DNA from 3 places in the Streptomyces venetus genome. Region 2 is predicted to be linked to each of the others. Evidence: riboswitches for the same ligand, from Rfam matches in the RefSeq annotation. Region 2 holds a riboswitch; each other region holds the start of a gene.
The links. A riboswitch is a leader RNA that binds a small molecule or an ion and turns the genes downstream of it on or off. The one in region 2 is predicted to bind cyclic di-AMP.
Positions count from the first base shown of each region.

Region 1: linked by a shared signal. The riboswitch ahead of ABEA82_RS08970 (transglycosylase SLT domain-containing protein) and the one ahead of ABEA82_RS13670 (M23 family metallopeptidase) in region 2 are both predicted to bind cyclic di-AMP.
Region 3: linked by a shared signal. The riboswitch ahead of ABEA82_RS17520 (transglycosylase family protein) and the one ahead of ABEA82_RS13670 (M23 family metallopeptidase) in region 2 are both predicted to bind cyclic di-AMP.

Region 1 is NZ_BAABET010000002.1:877,451-883,288, reverse strand. Features, by position in the region: gene ABEA82_RS08985 (glycosyltransferase family 2 protein) at 1-204, opposite strand, end outside; gene ABEA82_RS08980 (GNAT family N-acetyltransferase) at 248-1,312, opposite strand; gene ABEA82_RS08975 (HAD family hydrolase) at 1,507-2,355, shown strand; gene ABEA82_RS08970 (transglycosylase SLT domain-containing protein) at 2,319-3,098, opposite strand; cyclic di-AMP (ydaO/yuaA leader) riboswitch at 3,102-3,280, opposite strand; gene ABEA82_RS08965 (polyprenyl synthetase family protein) at 3,785-4,795, shown strand; gene ABEA82_RS08960 (LolA family protein) at 5,027-5,838, shown strand, end outside.
Region 2 is NZ_BAABET010000003.1:818,341-824,178, reverse strand. Features, by position in the region: gene ABEA82_RS13675 (aldo/keto reductase) at 1-740, opposite strand, end outside; gene ABEA82_RS13670 (M23 family metallopeptidase) at 911-1,942, opposite strand; cyclic di-AMP (ydaO/yuaA leader) riboswitch at 1,954-2,110, opposite strand; tRNA gene ABEA82_RS13665 (tRNA-Met) at 2,400-2,473, opposite strand; gene ABEA82_RS13660 (dihydrofolate reductase family protein) at 2,529-3,659, opposite strand; gene ABEA82_RS13655 (MarR family winged helix-turn-helix transcriptional regulator) at 3,785-4,300, shown strand; gene ABEA82_RS13650 (GTP cyclohydrolase II) at 4,439-5,080, shown strand; gene ABEA82_RS13645 (MarR family winged helix-turn-helix transcriptional regulator) at 5,181-5,708, shown strand.
Region 3 is NZ_BAABET010000005.1:93,178-99,015, reverse strand. Features, by position in the region: gene ABEA82_RS17530 (cytochrome P450 family protein) at 1-1,143, shown strand, start outside; gene ABEA82_RS17525 (LysM peptidoglycan-binding domain-containing protein) at 1,268-2,227, shown strand; cyclic di-AMP (ydaO/yuaA leader) riboswitch at 2,456-2,622, shown strand; gene ABEA82_RS17520 (transglycosylase family protein) at 2,627-3,322, shown strand; gene eno (phosphopyruvate hydratase) at 3,602-4,891, shown strand; gene ABEA82_RS17510 (FtsB family cell division protein) at 5,011-5,487, shown strand; gene ABEA82_RS17505 (DUF501 domain-containing protein) at 5,535-5,838, shown strand, end outside.

The DNA.
Region 1 (5,838 bases), on a different contig from region 2:
CTCCGGTACCTGCCCGAGCAGCGTGCCGACGGGCCGACCACCTCGCCTGACCAGCAAGAACACCTCTCCGCTCGTCACCGGCGGACTCCCCGGGCCCGGTCTGAGCACCGCCTCCGGACCATCGAGGTCCAGCTCGGCGACCTGCACCGCCCCGATGTCCAGGAACCGGCGTATTTCCTCCCGCGCACGCGCCGAACGAGCCATGCGCCCTCCCCCCCCCACTCGTGTCGGTACGGCCTCACTCGGGTCAGGTACGGCGCAGCCGGGCCGCGCCCTTCAGGGTCCGCGCCGCCAGCGCCGCGAGCCGCGGCCGGCCGCGCACGAAGCTGTGCGCACGGCGCGCCGGCTCGCGGCTCAGCCAGTGCAGCGCCGCGCCCGCCCCCGGACGCGTCACCGCGCCCTCGTACACGGGCAGTTCGCCCGTCTTCAGCGCGTCCTTGTACTCGGCCGCGCCCCGCCCCAGGTCGAGCATGCCGATGCCTTCGGCGGCCGCCGCCTCGGCCATGCGCAGATGCAGCACCAGACCCGGTGAGTACTTCGAGAACTCCGGGTCGTAGGCCGGGAACCAGCAGGCCAGGACCGACGCCGAACGCAGCCCGAAGTGCGCGGCGACGGGCCGCTCACCCGCGTAGAGCACGGACAGCGTGCCGCTGCACTCCGGCGCCCGGGTCCCGGCCAGCCGGCCCACGAGCCGGGTGATCCACTCCTGCGCGAACCGGTCCCGGCGGCCCGTCCTGCGGTACTGCGCCGACTTCCACTCCATGAGCGTGCGCAGCGCGGCCGGGTCGCGCTCGTCGAACACGAACCGCGGCTCGCCGACCTGCCGCCCCAGCCTGCGCTCCTTGGCCAGGGTGGTCTTCAGGAACTTCGGCGACTGCGCGCGCAGCACCGACTCGTAGGTCTCGTAGCCCTTCTCCACGTCGATGACGAAGGTGGCGTACTCCTCCGCCGCGTACCGGACGAAGAGCCGCTGCTCGGCCTCCAGGTTGTCGAAGGCGAAGCTGGACACCGAGCAGGCCCGCAGCAGTTCGCCCGTCTCCAGGTCCAGCCCCGGCCGCAGGATCGCGCCCTGCGCGTCCGAGACGCCGAGTCCGATCGCCCGGCCCTGTCCCCACCGCCCGCGCTCGTAGGGCAGGAAGCCGGCCGGCTCCACACCCTCGTACACCACCGCGACCCGTGCCTGTGGCCGCACCCGGCCCACGGCCTCGGTGAACTCCGGTTCCATGAAAGGGTTGCGCGGTGCCTCCGACGCCGCGCGCAGCGCTCGCCAGCGCTCCCTCTCCGCCTCGCCGAGCTCCCCGGCCCCGGCCACACGAATGCGCCCTCTGCTCAACCTGACCCCCCGATCAAGTCCCCCCTGGACACTTGGAAGGTACCGCTCGGGACGGCCTCACGGGTAGGTAGCGGACCATGTTGTTGCCAACTGGTGCAGAGGGGCCCTCAATCGGGCAATCGGTGTCCACCACGCGATGAAACGAACCGGCGCGCTGTCCGTATTCTCTGATCATGGCCGCACCCCTCGCATATTCACTCATCGCCACCGACCTGGACGGGACGCTGCTGCGCGGCGACGACACCCTCTCGGACCGGTCTCTCGCCGTGCTCGCGCGGGTGGCGGACGCCGGCGCCCAGCACCTCGTGGTGACGGGCCGGCCGGCGCCGAGAGTGCGGCCGCTCCTCGACGACCTCGGCTGCACGGGGCTCGCGGTGTGCGGCCAGGGCGCGCAGGTGTACGACGCCGGCGCGGACCGGCTGCTGTGGTCCATCACGCTGGACCGGGAACTGGCGGAGACCGCCCTCGGCAAGATCGAGGCCGAGGTGGGGGAGGTGTACGCCGCGGTCGACCAGGACGGGGTCGACGGGCTGACGCTCATCGAGCCGGGCTATCTCATGCCGCACCCGACCCTGCCCGCCGTACGGGTCGAGCGGCGGGAGGATCTGTGGTGCGAGCCGATCAGCAAGGTGCTGCTGCGCCATCCCTCGCTGTCGGACGACGAGTTGGCGGCGACGGCCCGCTCGGTGGTCGGCTCACTGGCGACGGTGACGATGTCGGGGCCCGGCACGGTCGAACTCCAGCCGTGCGGCATCACCAAGGCGACGGGCCTGGCGCTGGCCGCCGAGCACCTGGGACTGCGGCCCGCGGACACCATCGCCTTCGGCGACATGCCCAACGACATCCCGATGTTCGACTGGGCCGCCCACGGCGTCGCCATGGCCAACGCCCACCCCGAACTCAAGGCCGTGGCCGACGAGGTCACGCTGTCGAACGAGGACGACGGCATCGCCGTCGTCCTCGAGCGACTGCTGGGCGGCGCGGATCAGTACGGGCCGTTGACGTTGTCGATCGAGCCGTAGCGGGCAGCCGCGTAGTTGCAGGCCGCCGTGATGTTGGCGACCGGGTCGTACGGGTCGAAGGAGGTGCCGGCCACGTGGTAGGCGGCGAACGTCGGGTCGATCACCTGGAGCAGGCCCTTGGACGGGGTGCCCGCGACGGCGTTCGAGTCCCAGTTGTTGATCGCCTGGGGGTTGCCGGACGACTCACGCATGATGTTGCGGTAGATGCCGTCGTACGAGCCCGGGATCCCCTTCTGCGCCATGATGTCCAGCGCCTCGCGGATCCACCCGTCGAGGTTGTTCGCGTACGTCTTCGCGGAGGCCGGGGTGGCCTGGGCGACGCCCGTGGCGGGCTTCGTGGCCGGCTTGGCCGGGGCGGAGGACTTGGTCGCCTGCTTCTCGGTGGCGTCCGCCTTGGCCGTCTTCACCTTCAGCTTCAGGCCCGGGTGGATCAGCTTCGGGCTGTCGCCGACGGCGGCGCGGTTGTCCTTGTAGAGCTGCTTCCAGCCGCCCGACACGTCGTACTTGTCCGCGATGCGGTAGAGCGTGTCGCCCTTGACCACGGTGTAGGTGAGGGACTTGGCGGGCTGGGCCGCCTGGCGCACGGACTGTGCGGCGGCGGGGGCGCTCTGGGGCTCGGCGGCGCTCGCGTGCGTCGCGCCGAGGAGCGGAAGGGTGAGTGCCGCTCCGCCGGTGCCGACGGCTACGACGCCTCGGGTGAGCGGGCTGGTTCTGATGCGACGGTGCTTGCCTCGTCGGGCCATGACGATGTTCCTCTCCGGCGCCTGCGAGGTGAGCTGTCGGGTTCGGGCCGGGAGGTGCCCGGCCGCGTACGGCGTCGTGCTGCCGTACGCGGCTTCACCCCGAGCCGGTCCGCTGTGCGGACCGGCGACTTACCTGGGTCCCCCGCTCCTGCCCTGCGTGAGTGAGTCGGTGTGTGTGGGGCGTCCGGGCGGCGGCAGGATTCGGCGGTCCGCCGGACAAGCCGGGAACGTATGCGAGAGCACATGCCGGGAACAAGCACCGGAGTCACATATCGCGCCGGTTGACCTTGGTCTGGGGGGTTTGGGCTACTTGATCCTTTGCGGGAGCCAAGGCTCAACTGGCTTTTGGCGAAAGGGGGTACGGGTTGGTGTCGGAGGGGGTGTCAAAAAGGGACGACGTGACCGAACTCACTGATCACGAGCCTGTGCGGCAAATGCCAGCAAAGGGAATTCGCTTACGCAACCTGGCAAATCGTGTATATCTCGCTACCTCCCGGTAAGTCGATAAATGTCTGTTCTTATGGCCTGATCGAAAACATGGAGCTCGTGATCGGATACCACCCGGCCTGTAACCATGGGCGCTGGCAGTGATCGAAACGTGACCGGATACGCTGACTCGAGTGAGGGCAGCGACCTATCGACAATCCGCGTAATCACCGGCAGACACAGCAGACAGGAGACCCCTCGTGACCGACGTCGGGCCGTTCGGGCTGAGCGTGCGGGACCAGGCTCTGGAAGCCGATGTCCAGGCCGGGTTGGCGGCTGTCGAGGAAGGCTTGTTCGAGGCCACCAAGAGTGAGGTGCCCTTCATCACGGAGGCCGCCCAGCACCTGGTGCGGGCCGGAGGCAAGCGGTTCCGTCCGCTGCTCGTGATGCTCTCCGCCCAGTTCGGTGACCCGTACGCGCCCGGTATCGTGCCGTCGGCCGTCGTGGTCGAGCTGACCCACCTCGCCACGCTGTACCACGACGACGTGATGGACGAGGCGACGGTGCGCCGCGGGGTGGCGAGCGCCAACACCCGCTGGGGCAACTCCGTCGCGGTCCTCACCGGCGACTTCCTCTTCGCCCGCGCCTCGCACACCCTGGCCGACCTCGGCCCGGAGGCGGTCCGCGTGCAGGCCGAGGCGTTCGAACGGCTGGTGACCGGGCAGATCCTGGAGACGGCCGGACCGCAGGACGGCCGCGACCCCGTCGAGCACTATCTGGACGTGCTGGGCGGCAAGACCGGTTCGCTGGTGGCCGTGTCGTGCCGGTTCGGCGCGATGATGTCCGGCGCCGACGAGACGGTCGTGGACGTGCTGACCCAGTACGGCGAGCGGCTCGGCGTCGCCTTCCAGCTCGCGGACGACGTCCTGGACATCGCCTCCGACTCCCACGAGTCCGGCAAGACGCCCGGCACCGATCTGCGCGAGGGCATCCCCACGATGCCGGTGCTGCGGCTGCGCGAGCGGGCGGCCCGGCTCGGGCTCGCGGACGACATCGCCCTGTGCGAGCTGCTGGACTCCGACCTCACCGACGACGTCCGGCACGCCGAGGCCCTGCGCCTGCTGCGGGCCCACCCCGCGCTGGAACAGGCCCGGCGGGACACCGTCCGCTACGCCCAGGACGCCCGCTCGGCCCTGGCGCCCCTGCCGGAGTGCGCCGCGAAGGCGGCTCTCGTGGAGCTGAGCGACGCCGTGGTGCACCGCGCCGGGTAGTCCTGGTCCGCCCCCGTCCCTTACGGGTCGGGGGAGAGGCAGCCCCTCCGTGTCATACCCCAGCAGTACGTGGAGTTGAGCCCGCGGTCTGACGTATCTCCCCGGCCGATTTGGTCAGATGGAGACCACGGAAGAACACCACTCCTCACCTGTTCGGGTGAGAATGGCGGCTCAGGGACGAGTGCGTGGACGACACGGACAGCCGCCGCCGACCACGGAGGTAGGGCACACATGGCACCGTACGCATCCGACGAGAACACGACCGCCGGGGAGGGCGACGAGCAGCGCTCCGGGCGGCGCAAAGCCGCGCGCTACGTCGTCCCGGTCACGGTGATGGGGGTGGCGGCCGCGACGATCGGCCTGGTCCCCGCACTCGCCGACTCGGGCGATCCCGACCTCCCGAAGATCACGGCGCAGCAGCTCATCGAGAAGATCGCGAAGTCGGACGTGCAGCAGCTGTCCGGCACGGTGAAGATCAGCACGGATCTCGGACTGCCGGACCTCGGCGGGCTGGAGAGCAGCCTGATGTCCGGTGCGGCCAGCCCGGACGAGGGCGGTTCCTCCGCCGACCCGACGTCCAAGCTCACGGAACTCGCCTCCGGCACGCACACCCTGCGCGTCGCGCTCGACGGCCCGGACAAGCAGAAGCTGTCGCTGCTGGAGAACGCCGCCGAGTACAGCCTCGTCCACAACGGCAAGGACGTCTGGGGCTACGACAGCAAGTCGAACGAGGTCTACCACGGCACCGCCGCGCAGAGCCCGGAGCACGAGAAGGGGCAGCCGCCGGCCACGCCGAAGGACTTCGCCGAAGAGGCCCTGAAGGCCGTCGACGACACGACCTCCGTGACGGTGGACGGCACCGCCCAGGTCGCCGGCCGGGACGCCTACAAGCTGCTCATCAAGCCGAAGCAGTCCGGCTCCACGGTCGGCGCGGTCACCGTGGCGGTGGACGCGAAGACGGGTACGCCGCTGAAGTTCACGCTGACTCCGGCGAGCGGTGGTGCCGCCGTCGTCGACGCGGGCTTCACCCAGGTGAGCTTCGA
Region 2 (5,838 bases):
CGGAGGCCCCGCTCGGTCTCCAGGTGCTTGGCGGCACCGCCCGCCCGCGCGCTCTCGACGGTCGTACCGGGCCGGTACTTGCCCGTGAGGAAGCCGGACGCGAGCGCGTAGTAGGGGACGGCCGCGAGGCCCGCCTGCTCGGCCAGGTCCTGGAGCTCGCCCTCGTAGGTGTCGCGGGAGACCAGGTTGTAGTGGGGCTGGAGGGCCACGTACCGGGCGAGGCGCTCACGGTCGGAGAACTCCAGGGACGCCCGCAGCCGCTCCGCGGAGATGTTGGAGGCCGCGATGTGCCGCACCTTGCCGGCCTTCACCAGTTCGTCGAGCGCGCCGATGATCTCCTCGACCGGCACGTCGGGCCGGTCGAAGTGGGTGTAGTAGAGGTCGATGTAGTCGGTCCGCAGGCGCCGCAGGGAAGCGTCGGCGGCGGCCTTGATGTTGGCGGCGGACAGGCCCTGGAACTCGGGGTGCTGGCCGACCTTGGTGGCGACGACGACGTCGGAGCGGTTGCCGCGCGCCTCGAGCCACTTGCCGAGTATGGTCTCGGACTCGCCGCCCTGGTTGCCGTCGACCCACGCCGAGTAGACGTCGGCGGTGTCGACGAAATTGCCGCCGGCGGCGGTGTACGCGTCGAGGACGGCGAAGGACCGGTCCTCGCCGGCGGTCCAGCCGAAGACGTTGCCGCCGAGGGCGAGCGGGAAGACCTCGAGGTCGGAGGAGCCGAGCTTGCGAAGAGAAGTCATGCTCCACGTCAACGACCGTACGAGAGCGGCTCATTCCGCGTCGGATGCGAAAACCGCGTGAACGCAGTCCCGCGATCGTGAACAACCGAAAACCGGCAGCCCTGACGTCGGGGGGTCGTCATCAGGACCGCCGGTGCTTCAACTGGCGTGCGCTGCTCGGGGGGTGAGGCTCAGGGAGTGAGGCCCTTGCCCCGCAGCCACGCCATCGGGTCGATGCCGCTGGAGGAACCACCGGAGTGGACCTCGAGGTGCAGGTGGGCGCCGGTGACGTTGCCGGTGGCGCCGACGCGGCCGATGACGTCGCCCGTGCTGACCTTCTGCCCGACGCTGACGCCGATGGAGGACTGGTGCGCGTACCAGATCTCCGTGCCGTCATCGAGGGTCAGGACCGTCTTGTAGCCGTAGGAGCCGTTCCAGCCGGCCTCGGTGATGGTGCCGCTGTGCACCGCCTTGATCGGGGTACCCGTGGGCGCGGCGAAGTCCAGACCCGTGTGGTAGCCGGAGGACCAGTAGGCGCCGGCCTGACCGAAGGTGGAGGTGAGGGTGTACGAGGAGGTCGGCAGCGTGAACTGCTTGGCGAGGGCGGCGAGCCGCTCGGCCTCGGCCTTCTTCCGGGCCTCCTCCTCCGCCTTCTTCTTGGCTTCGGCGGCCTTGGCCTTGGCTTCCTGCTCCGCCTTGGCGGCGGCTTCCGCGGCCGCCTTCTCGGCGGCCTTCGCGGCGTCCTGTGCGGCCTTGGTCTCGATCTGCTCCTGCTGGCGCTCGACCTGGGCCATGATCCGGGCGCGCAGCGCCTCGCCGGCGCCGGAGCCGCCCTGGTCGGTCTCGGCGGACGCCGTGGCGAGGTCGCTGAGCGGGGTGGCGGAACCTTCGGGGGTGTCGTCGTCCGAGATGAGGGAACCCACCGAGGGCAGGTCCGGCACGGAGATCGACACCGGCGGCTTGCCGGTCTGGGCGCTGGCGATGCCGCCCGCGCCCACGGCGGCTATGACGCCGACGCCGAGGACGGTGGAGCTGCGGGCGAGTCCTCCGCCGCGCTGCTTGGTGACGCGATGCCGGCCACGGACGGGACGGATGGACTCCGCGGTGGGGTTCCACTCCTGGAACGGGCCCTCGTCGGTGCGGTGACCGCCGAAGCCGAAGGTCTCGGTGTCGCGCTGGTGGGGCGCGGGCGGGGCCGCGGGGGCAGGCCGGTTGGACGCCACGTGGGCGTACTCCTTTCCTTCCTTCTCGCCTACCGGGTTAGCTGACGGGTTCGGAGCAGGAAGGTCTCCTACGCGCGTATACCAACCGTGCTTCCACGGCGATATCCGCCCGATTCACCCCAAGTGGTGGTTCCCCGGTTCCCTTTCGGGATTCGGCGCGTGCGCACGGAGCCGCCTTCTGTGACGGCTGGGACGACCGCGCTGCGTTATCGAACGTTAATAGACGCGCGGTGGGTATTCCAGCGATTCCGCTTGATCATTAACCTTTTTCGCGCGGACTTACCTGCCACGACCAGCTCAAATCGGACGAGTTGGCCGCTCCGCAAGTGATTCACGGGTTTTGACGACGCGTCAGCTGGGCAGCGGAGCGGGGCGGTTCACTCACTGCCCGTGACGATGAAGGCCCGACATGCACCGAGGGCCGGAACCCTTTCGGATTCCGGCCCTCGGCCTTCAGTAGCGGGGACAGGATTTGAACCTGCGACCTCTGGGTTATGAGCCCAGCGAGCTACCGAGCTGCTCCACCCCGCGTCGTTGTGTCTCCAGTGTACGCCATCCGCGGGACCGCTCGCGCACACCCGCCGGTTCAGCTCAGCAGGTGGCGGTTCGGAGCCTTCGCCTGCCCCTCGTACTCAGGCAGGACGACGACCTCCGCTCCCCCGGCCGCCAGGACGCCGCTGCCGTCGGCCCCCGCCACGAAGGTGTCCGGCTCGCGCCAGGCCGTGACGACCCGCCGCACGCCCGCGTCGAGGATCAGCCGGGCGCAGGGTGCGGGGCGGGAGGCGCGGCGGGCGCAGGGCTCCAGGCTGCTGTAGACCGTCGCGCCGGTGAGCCTCGGGTCGGCCGGGTCGGTCTTCGCCAGGGCCGCCTCCTCCGCGTGCACGACCGCGTCGCCGCCCTCGCGGGAGTGGCCGCGGGCCAGTTCCGTACCGTCGGCCGCGACCACCACCGCGCCGACGCTGAACGCCGTGTCCGACGGCGGACACTGCGCGGCCAGTTCGCAGGCGAGGGCGAGCCAGCGGTGGTCGGCGGCGGTGGGGAGGGAGCCGGTGCCCGGGGCGGTCGGCTCGTAGCGCATGAGGACCACGTCCTCGATCCGCCGGGTCTCCAGCAGCCGGAGCCGGCCGGGCGGGTAGCCGCCGGGCCCGAAGAGGCGGGGGGCGTCGGGGTCGCCCACGAAGAGCGGGGCGAGGACCAGCTGGAGTTCGTCGGCGAGGCCCTGGGTGAGCAGTTGGGTGTGGATCAGACCGCCGCCCTCGACCATGAGCCGGCGCACCCCGCGTACGTCGTGCAGGTGGGTGAGGAGGCGCCGCCAGTCGAGGCCGGCGCCGAGCGGGACGACGTCCGCGGCGAGGCCGCGGGCCCGGGCGCGTTCGGCGCCCTCGTCGGTGGTGTAGAGGACCTTCTCGCCGCCGGTGTGCCAGAACCGCGCCTCCGGGTCGAGGTCGCCGGTGCCGCTGACGGTGACCTTCAGCGGGTATTCCGGCAGGCCGGCGGCCGTGCGGGCGGCACGCCGCACGGGTGAGTTGACCAGCAGCCGCGGGTTGTCGGCACGGATGGTCCCCGCGCCGACCAGGATCGCGTCGACGGAGGCCCGGACCTCGTCGACCCGGTCGAAGTCGGCCGGGCTGGACAGGAGCAGGCGTTCGGGGCCGGTGTCGTCCAGGTAGCCGTCGAGGGAGACGGCGGCGGACAGCAGGACGTACGGGTGGGGCATCGACGCGCTCCTCGGCGGCTCGGGTCACGGAGGCGGGGCTGGGCTCGACCGGACTGGAGTGGAGTGGACTGACTGGGCCGGACGGCGGGCTTGGTTCAAGTTTGAAACAAACCTACACTGGTGGCATGACGAATCGCTGGCTCACCCCCGAGGAGCAACGCGCCTGGCGCGCGTACATCGCCGCCTCGCTGCTCCTGGAGGACGCGATCGACCGGCAGCTCCAGCAGGACGCCGGCATGCCCCACCTGTACTACTCCATCCTGTCCGTCCTGTCCGAGTCCCCGGAACGGCGGCTGCGCATGACCGACCTCGCCGAGCGGCTGAAGATCACGCGCAGCCGGCTGACGTACGCGGTGACGCGGCTGGAGAAGGACGGCATGCTGCGGCGCGAGGCCTGCCGGTACGACAAGCGGGGGAGCATCGCGGCCCTGACCGACGAGGGGTTCGCCGTGCTGGAGCGCGCCGCGCCCGGGCATGTCGAGACCGTGCGGAGTTTCCTGTTCGACCGGCTCAGCGAGGAGCAGGTGGGGCAGCTGGAGGAGATCTCCTCGGCGATCGCACAGGGGCTCCAGGAGGACGGGGCGCGTCCGGCGTCGGACGACGTGCCGTGGCGGCGGAGGTCGTCGACGTCCTGTTCGTGAGGCACGTCACAAGACCCTGACGGTCATTGCTTCAAATTTTAAGCAAGAGTAGGGTTCCGATCACGGATCTGCTTCAAATCTGAAGCAGTCCGGCAGACGGCTGTGCAGCCGAACAGGAACGGAACCCGGAGGCCCCGCATGCCCGACACCCCCACCGTCGTCGCCACCCCGCGCTCCCGTGTCCGGGTCCCGCTGCGCTTCCAGGACGGTTACGAGGCCGACGCCGAACTCGTCACCTTCCACGGTCTGGCCGACGGCCAGGAGCACGTGGCCGTCGTCCTGGGCGAGCCCGGCCCGGTTCCGCTGGTGCGGCTGCACTCCGAGTGCCTGACCGGGGACGTGTTCGGCTCGGCCCGTTGCGACTGCGGGCCGCAGCTGCGCGAGGCCGTCGAGCGCATAGCCGACCGCGGCGGCGTGCTCCTCTACCTCCGCCAGGAGGGCCGGGGCATCGGCCTCTACAACAAGCTCGACGCGTACGCCCTCCAGGACGAGGGCCTCGACACGTACGAGGCGAACGCGGCCCTGGGGCTGCCCGAGGACGCCCGCGACTACACGGCGGCGGCCCAGATGCTGCGGGCCCTGGGCATCGGCGAACTGGACCTGCTCTCCAACAACCCCGACAAGGCGGACCAGTTGCGCGCCCTGGGCGTCGACGTCCGCGACCGGATCCCCACGGGTGTCTTCACCACCGCGCACAACGTCCGCTATCTGCGCGCGAAAGTCCTCCAGACGCAGCACACGCTGCCGCTCGCCGCGCTGACGGAGCTGAGCGCCGGCTAGCACCTCCCGGCCGCTGCCGGACGGCGAACGGAACTGCTTGCCCCTCGGCTCATCGGGTACAGCCTTTGAAAGAGGGCGACCTCAGCAGTACCCGGAGCTTATGGAAAGTGACCGTTTCGTGACCGAACTCGGCGGCCCCGGTGACCACCGGGCGAGGAGACCGGGCGACGGCCCGGAGGCCGTCGCGTCACAGATCGCCGATGCGGTGGACAGCCTGGCGACCCTCTGGTCGGTCGCCGCCCAGGACGCGTCCCTGCGTCTTTCCCTGCACCAGCTGCGCGCACTGCGCACGTTGGAGGCGGCGCCAGGCCTGAACCTCACGACCCTGGCCGACCGGCTGGACATAGGCCTCCCCACGGCCAGCCGCCTCTGCGACCGCCTCGCGGCGGCCGGCCTCCTGGAGCGCGCCCCGCACCCCGACACCCGCCGCGAGGTGCAACTGTGGCTCACCACCCACGGACAGCACGTCCTGGGCGATGTCGCGGCCCGGCGCGCCGAGGCCCTGGCCACGGCCCTGGCAGCGATGGCACCGGCGGAACGGGCAGCGCTGAGCACGGGGTTGCGGGGGTTTCTCGCCGCCCAGGAGGGGGGCTTTCCCCGCCCGGGCGGGACGAACGGGACCGGCTGACGGGGCCGGGGCGCGGGCGCTGGGCCGGGCGGGCGCGCTGAACCGGGGAGGGCGCTGGGCCGGGGCTTGGACAACACGGCCCCGACTGCGGGCACTCATACCGCTGCGGCGACGGGGTCCCCTCTGCGGA
Region 3 (5,838 bases), on a different contig from region 2:
ACGCGGTACGCCGACGCCAAGCAGACCCTCGCCGACCACCGTCTCTCCAAGAACCCGGCGCACCACGCCGAGCCCGCGCACGCCAAGGGCAAGACCGGAATCCCCGGCGAGCGCAAGGCCGAGCTGATGACGCATCTGCTGAACATCGACCCGCCGGACCACACCCGGCTGCGGCGGCTGGTGTCCAAGGCGTTCACACCCCGCCGGGTCGCCGAGTTCGCGCCACGGGTGCAGGAGCTGACCGACCGTCTCATCGACGGGTTCGCGCAGAAGGGGTCCGCCGACCTCATCCACGAGTTCGCGTTTCCGCTCCCCATCTACGCCATCTGCGACCTGCTCGGCGTCCCTCGCGAGGACCAGGACGACTTCCGCGACTGGGCGGGCATGATGATCCGTCACCAGGGCGGGCCCCGGGGCGGGGTGGCGCGGTCCGTGAAGAAGATGCGCGGCTACCTCGCCGATCTGATCCACCGCAAGCGGGAGGCGCTGCCCGCGGAACCCGCCCCGGGCGAGGACCTCATCTCCGGGCTCATCCGCGCCTCCGACCACGGTGAGCACCTCACCGAGAACGAGGCCGCGGCCATGGCCTTCATCCTGCTGTTCGCCGGTTTCGAGACGACCGTCAACCTCATCGGCAACGGCACCTACGCCCTGCTCACCCACCCCGAGCAGCGCGAGCGGCTCCAGCGGTCCCTGGCCGCCCACGACACCGCGCTCCTGGAGACCGGCGTCGAGGAACTGCTGCGCTACGACGGTCCCGTCGAGCTCGCCACCTGGCGCTTCGCCACCGAGCCGCTCACCATCGGCGGGCAGCGCATCGCGGCAGGCGACCCGGTCCTCGTGGTCCTTGCCGCCGCCGACCGGGACCCGGAGCGGTTCACGGACCCGGATGTGCTCGATCTCTCCCGCCGCGACAACCAGCACCTCGGCTACGGCCACGGCATCCACTACTGCCTCGGCGCCCCGCTCGCCCGGCTGGAGGGCCAGACCGCGCTCGCCACCCTCCTCACCCGCCTCCCCGACCTGCGGCTCGCGGTGGATCCGGCCGAGCTGAGATGGCGCGGCGGCCTCATCATGCGCGGGCTGCGCACGCTGCCGGTGGAGTTCGCGCCGGCCAAGAGTGACGAAACATCAGCACTGTGATCTTCACGTGATCTACGCGGCATGAACTTGTGACAAGTGATCGTCTGCCGATACGTTCACCCATCAGCGCGCCAGGGTCACCTGCGCCGCGCCGGTCACTGCTTCCCTCGCGAAAGGTCTCCGTATGCTCTCCGGGAACGGTCGGCACCGTCGCCCCCGCCAGGCTCCGGCTCTCCTCCTCGCGGCCGGAGTGACCGGCTCCGCCATCGCGATCCCGCTCCTCGGAGCCTCCGGCGCCAGCGCGGCCGACGGCACGACCTGGGACCGGGTCGCGGACTGTGAGACCGGCGGCGCCTGGAGCCAGAACAGCGGCAACGGCTACTACGGCGGCCTCGCGATCTCCCAGGAGGACTGGGAGAACAACGGTGGCCTCGACTACGCGGCGAGCGCCGACCTGGCCAGCCGCTCCCAGCAGATAGCCGTGGCCGAGAGAATCCTCGCCGACCAGGGAGTCGGCGCCTGGCGTACCTGCGGGCTGCTCTCCGGCCTGGAGCAGGGCAAGGGATCGGACTCCTCCGACTCCTCCTCCGACTCCTCCGGTTCGACGGACTCGCCCGGTCTGCTCGACTCGCTCGGTTCCTCCCCCTCCGACGACCCCTCCTCTTCCCCGTCGTCGTCGCCCGACACGTCGTCGGACTCGAAGGACGAGACCGGCAAGTCCGGCAATTCGGGTGAATCCGGGGAGTCGTCGCAGAAGCAGCAGCCCGGCAGCTCTCCGTCGGCCACCCCCGAGCGTGACACGTCCGACTCCAAGCAGGGCGGCGACTCCTCGGCGCCGGCCGACACGGGCTCCGGCAGGCACCGCGGCCCCAGCGCCGACGAAACCTCGACGTCCGACAGCGGCCGTGCGGACGAGTCCACGGGCCGTCACGCCTCGCGCGGCGCCGAGAGTTCCCGTGACGCCTCCGAAGGCGCCTACATCGTGGGTGTCGGCGACAGCCTCTGGTCCATCGCCGACTCCCTTGACATCAGCGGCGGATGGCACGAGCTCTACGACGGCAACAAGAAGGCCGTCGGCGACGACCCGAACCTCATCCGTCCCGGTGAGAAGCTCGCGGTGGAGGGCGAAGCGGACGAGAAGTAGCTGTTCGGGCAGTGCGGAAACGGGGGCGGAAGTCACCCCGTAACCCCACGAGTTCGCGTCATGGTTCGCGGCGAATGTCCCGTTTGGGGTCCGTGAGAGATAGATCTCAGAAGCCTTGATCGTCTTTGAAATTCCGCGGATCCCGTGCCTAACGTCGTGACCGCTCGTCACCACGAGCCCCGGCTGCCGCAACGCCGAATCCTGCCAGCGGCCGTACGGGAACAGTCGTCGCGTCAAGCGCCGTAGGCAGGAGCGGGGGACCCAAGGTAGGTGCCCGACCGGCCACTTGTGCCGGAAGGGCTAGGGGTGAAGCCGTGTCCCGGGAGGGGCGCGGCCGGGCAACTCAACCGGCCCGAACCCGACAGCTCACCTCGCAGGCGTCGGTGAGGGGATCTCTCCATGCTGTTTTCCAGCAAGGGCAAGCACCGCCGTCCGTCCAAGGCCAGCCGTGCCATCGCCGTCGCCGGTGTCACCGGCGCCGCCGTCGCCGCCCCGCTGATGGCGACCGGCACCGCCTCCGCCGCCACCACCTCCGAGTGGGACACCGTCGCCCAGTGCGAGTCCGGCGGCAACTGGTCCATCAACACCGGCAACGGCTACTACGGCGGTCTGCAGTTCTCCGCCTCCACCTGGTCCGCGTACGGCGGCACCCAGTACGCCTCGACCGCCGACCAGGCCAGCAAGGACCAGCAGATCCAGGTCGCCGAGAAGGTCCTGGCGAGCCAGGGCAAGGGCGCCTGGCCGGTCTGCGGCAAGGGCCTGTCGGGCGCCTCCACCGGCGGCGGCTCCTCGAGCGACTCCGGCAGCTCCTCGCAGCAGAGCCAGCAGCAGAGCACCGAGTCCCGCGAGACCCAGCAGCAGCCGGCCTCCCGCTCCGACGAGCGCCCGGCCGCCAAGAAGACCGTCACCACCCCGACCGGCAAGAAGGTCAAGAAGGGTGACGGCGAGTACAAGGTCGTCAAGGGCGACACCCTCAGCTCCATCGCCGAGGAGAAGAAGGTCCAGGGCGGCTGGGAGAAGCTCTACCAGCTGAACAAGGACATCATCGACGACGCCAACCTCATCTACACGGGCCAGCAGCTGCACCTGAAGTAAGCAGCGGCCCCCGCCCACCTCGGGCGGCCCCCGTCCCCACGGGCTCCCCGCCCCGGTGCGTCCTCCCCCGTACGCGCCGGGGCGGGGTTTTTTCCGCCGGCCTTTGCGCCCCGGCTTTGTTCCGTTCGGAAACAATTTACTCTCGGTTCTGTCCATGGGGTGGGCGACCCGGTGGCCGATCGCCGCGAGCCGGTTAGGCTCATGTCGCGAGCCACCGGCCCGCACCTCGCTGGGCCCGAGCGGCCCGCGTAACCGCGTCACATCAAGAAGGAGATGCTCGTGCCGTCCATCGACGTCGTCGTAGCCCGGGAAATCCTGGACTCCCGAGGCAACCCCACGGTCGAGGTCGAGGTCGGCCTCGACGACGGCAGCACCGGTCGTGCCGCCGTCCCGTCCGGCGCCTCCACGGGCGCCTTCGAGGCCATCGAGCTCCGCGACGGCGACTCGAACCGCTACCTCGGCAAGGGTGTGGAGAAGGCCGTCCTCGCGGTCATCGAGCAGATCGGCCCGGAGCTCGTCGGTTACGACGCCACCGAGCAGCGCCTGATCGACCAGGCGATGTTCGACCTGGACGCCACCGACAACAAGGGCTCCCTCGGCGCCAACGCCATCCTCGGCGTCTCCCTCGCCGTCGCCCACGCCGCCTCCGAGGCCAGCGACCTGCCGCTCTTCCGCTACCTGGGCGGTCCGAACGCGCACCTGCTGCCGGTGCCGATGATGAACATCCTGAACGGCGGCTCGCACGCCGACTCCAACGTGGACATCCAGGAGTTCATGATCGCCCCGATCGGCGCGGAGTCGTTCTCCGAGGCCCTGCGCTGGGGCGCCGAGGTCTACCACACGCTGAAGAAGGTCCTGAAGAGCAAGGGCCTGGCCACCGGCCTCGGCGACGAGGGCGGCTTCGCCCCGAACCTCGGCTCCAACCGCGAGGCCCTCGACCTCATCCTCGAGGCGATCAACGAAGCCGGCTACACCCCCGGCGAGCAGATCGCCCTCGCCCTCGACGTGGCCGCGTCCGAGTTCTACAAGGACGGCTCCTACACCTTCGAGGGCAAGACCCGCTCCGCCGCCGAGATGACCGAGTACTACGCCGAGCTCGTCGACGCGTACCCGCTCGTCTCCATCGAGGACCCGCTGTTCGAGGACGACTGGGAGGGCTGGAAGACCATCACCGACAAGCTCGGTGACAAGGTCCAGCTCGTCGGCGACGACCTGTTCGTCACCAACCCCGAGCGCCTCGCCCGCGGCATCGAGGAGAACGCCGCGAACGCGCTCCTGGTCAAGGTCAACCAGATCGGTTCGCTCACCGAGACCCTGGACGCCGTCGAGCTGGCCCAGCGCAACGGCTTCAAGTGCATGATGTCCCACCGCTCCGGCGAGACCGAGGACGTCACCATCGCCGACCTGGCCGTCGCCACCAACTGCGGCCAGATCAAGACCGGCGCCCCGGCCCGCTCCGAGCGTGTCGCCAAGTACAACCAGCTGCTGCGCATCGAGGAGATCCTCGACGACGCCGCGGTGTACGCCGGGCGCAGCGCGTTCCCGCGGTTCCGCTCCGCCGGCCAGTAGGCACGGCGAGGGCTGAGGCACGGCCCCGCGAGGAAGCGTCGTACGTACGTCCCCGTACTCGGTCCCGTACCGTGTGCGGGGACGTACGCGCATCGGACGTGAGCGGGAGGCGGGCAGACATGGCCGTGAAGGACCGGGACCGGTTCTCCACCGCGACCAGGATCCGGCTGCTCGGAGAGCAGACCGCGGCCCGGGTCTACCGCTCCCAGACCCGGCGCCAGGCCCGCCGCTCCCGGCTGACCGGCCGGGCCGCGCTGCTCGCCCTGGTGATGTGCTCGCTGATCGTGGCGCTCGCCTACCCGATGCGCGAGTACGTCTCGCAGGGCGCCGAGATCGACGACCTCCAGAAGGAACAGCAGCAGGCGCGGCAGCGCGTCGAACGGCTGCGCGACCAGAAGGCGCGCTGGCAGGACGACGCGTATGCCGAGCAGCAGATCCGGCAGCGGTTGCACTACGTGATGCCGGGGGAGACGGGATTCATCGTCGTCGACCCGCACGCGGCGAAGCAGTCGCGCACCGACCTCGGGGCGGCCGACCGCCCCTGGTACCTCAACGTCTGGGACGGCGTCGACAAGTCCGACGCCTCCGGTCAGTGACCTGAACCCCCAGCCGGCGATCAGAGAAAGACAGTCAGAACACAGTCATGGAAACGCCCCCGCCGACCACCCCGCGCACCGAGCCCACCGACGCGGACGTCGAGGCCTTCAAGCAGCAGCTCGGTCGGCCCCCGCGCGGTCTGCGCGCGATCGCGCACCGGTGCCCGTGCGGGCAGCCCGACGTCGTCGAGACGGCACCGCGGCTGCCGGACGGCACGCCGTTCCCCACGCTGTACTACCTGACGTGCCCGCGCGCCGCCTCGGCGATCGGCACGCTGGAGGCGAACGGCGTGATGAAGGAGATGACCGAACGGCTGGCCGCGGACCCGGAGCTGGCGGCGGCCTACCGGG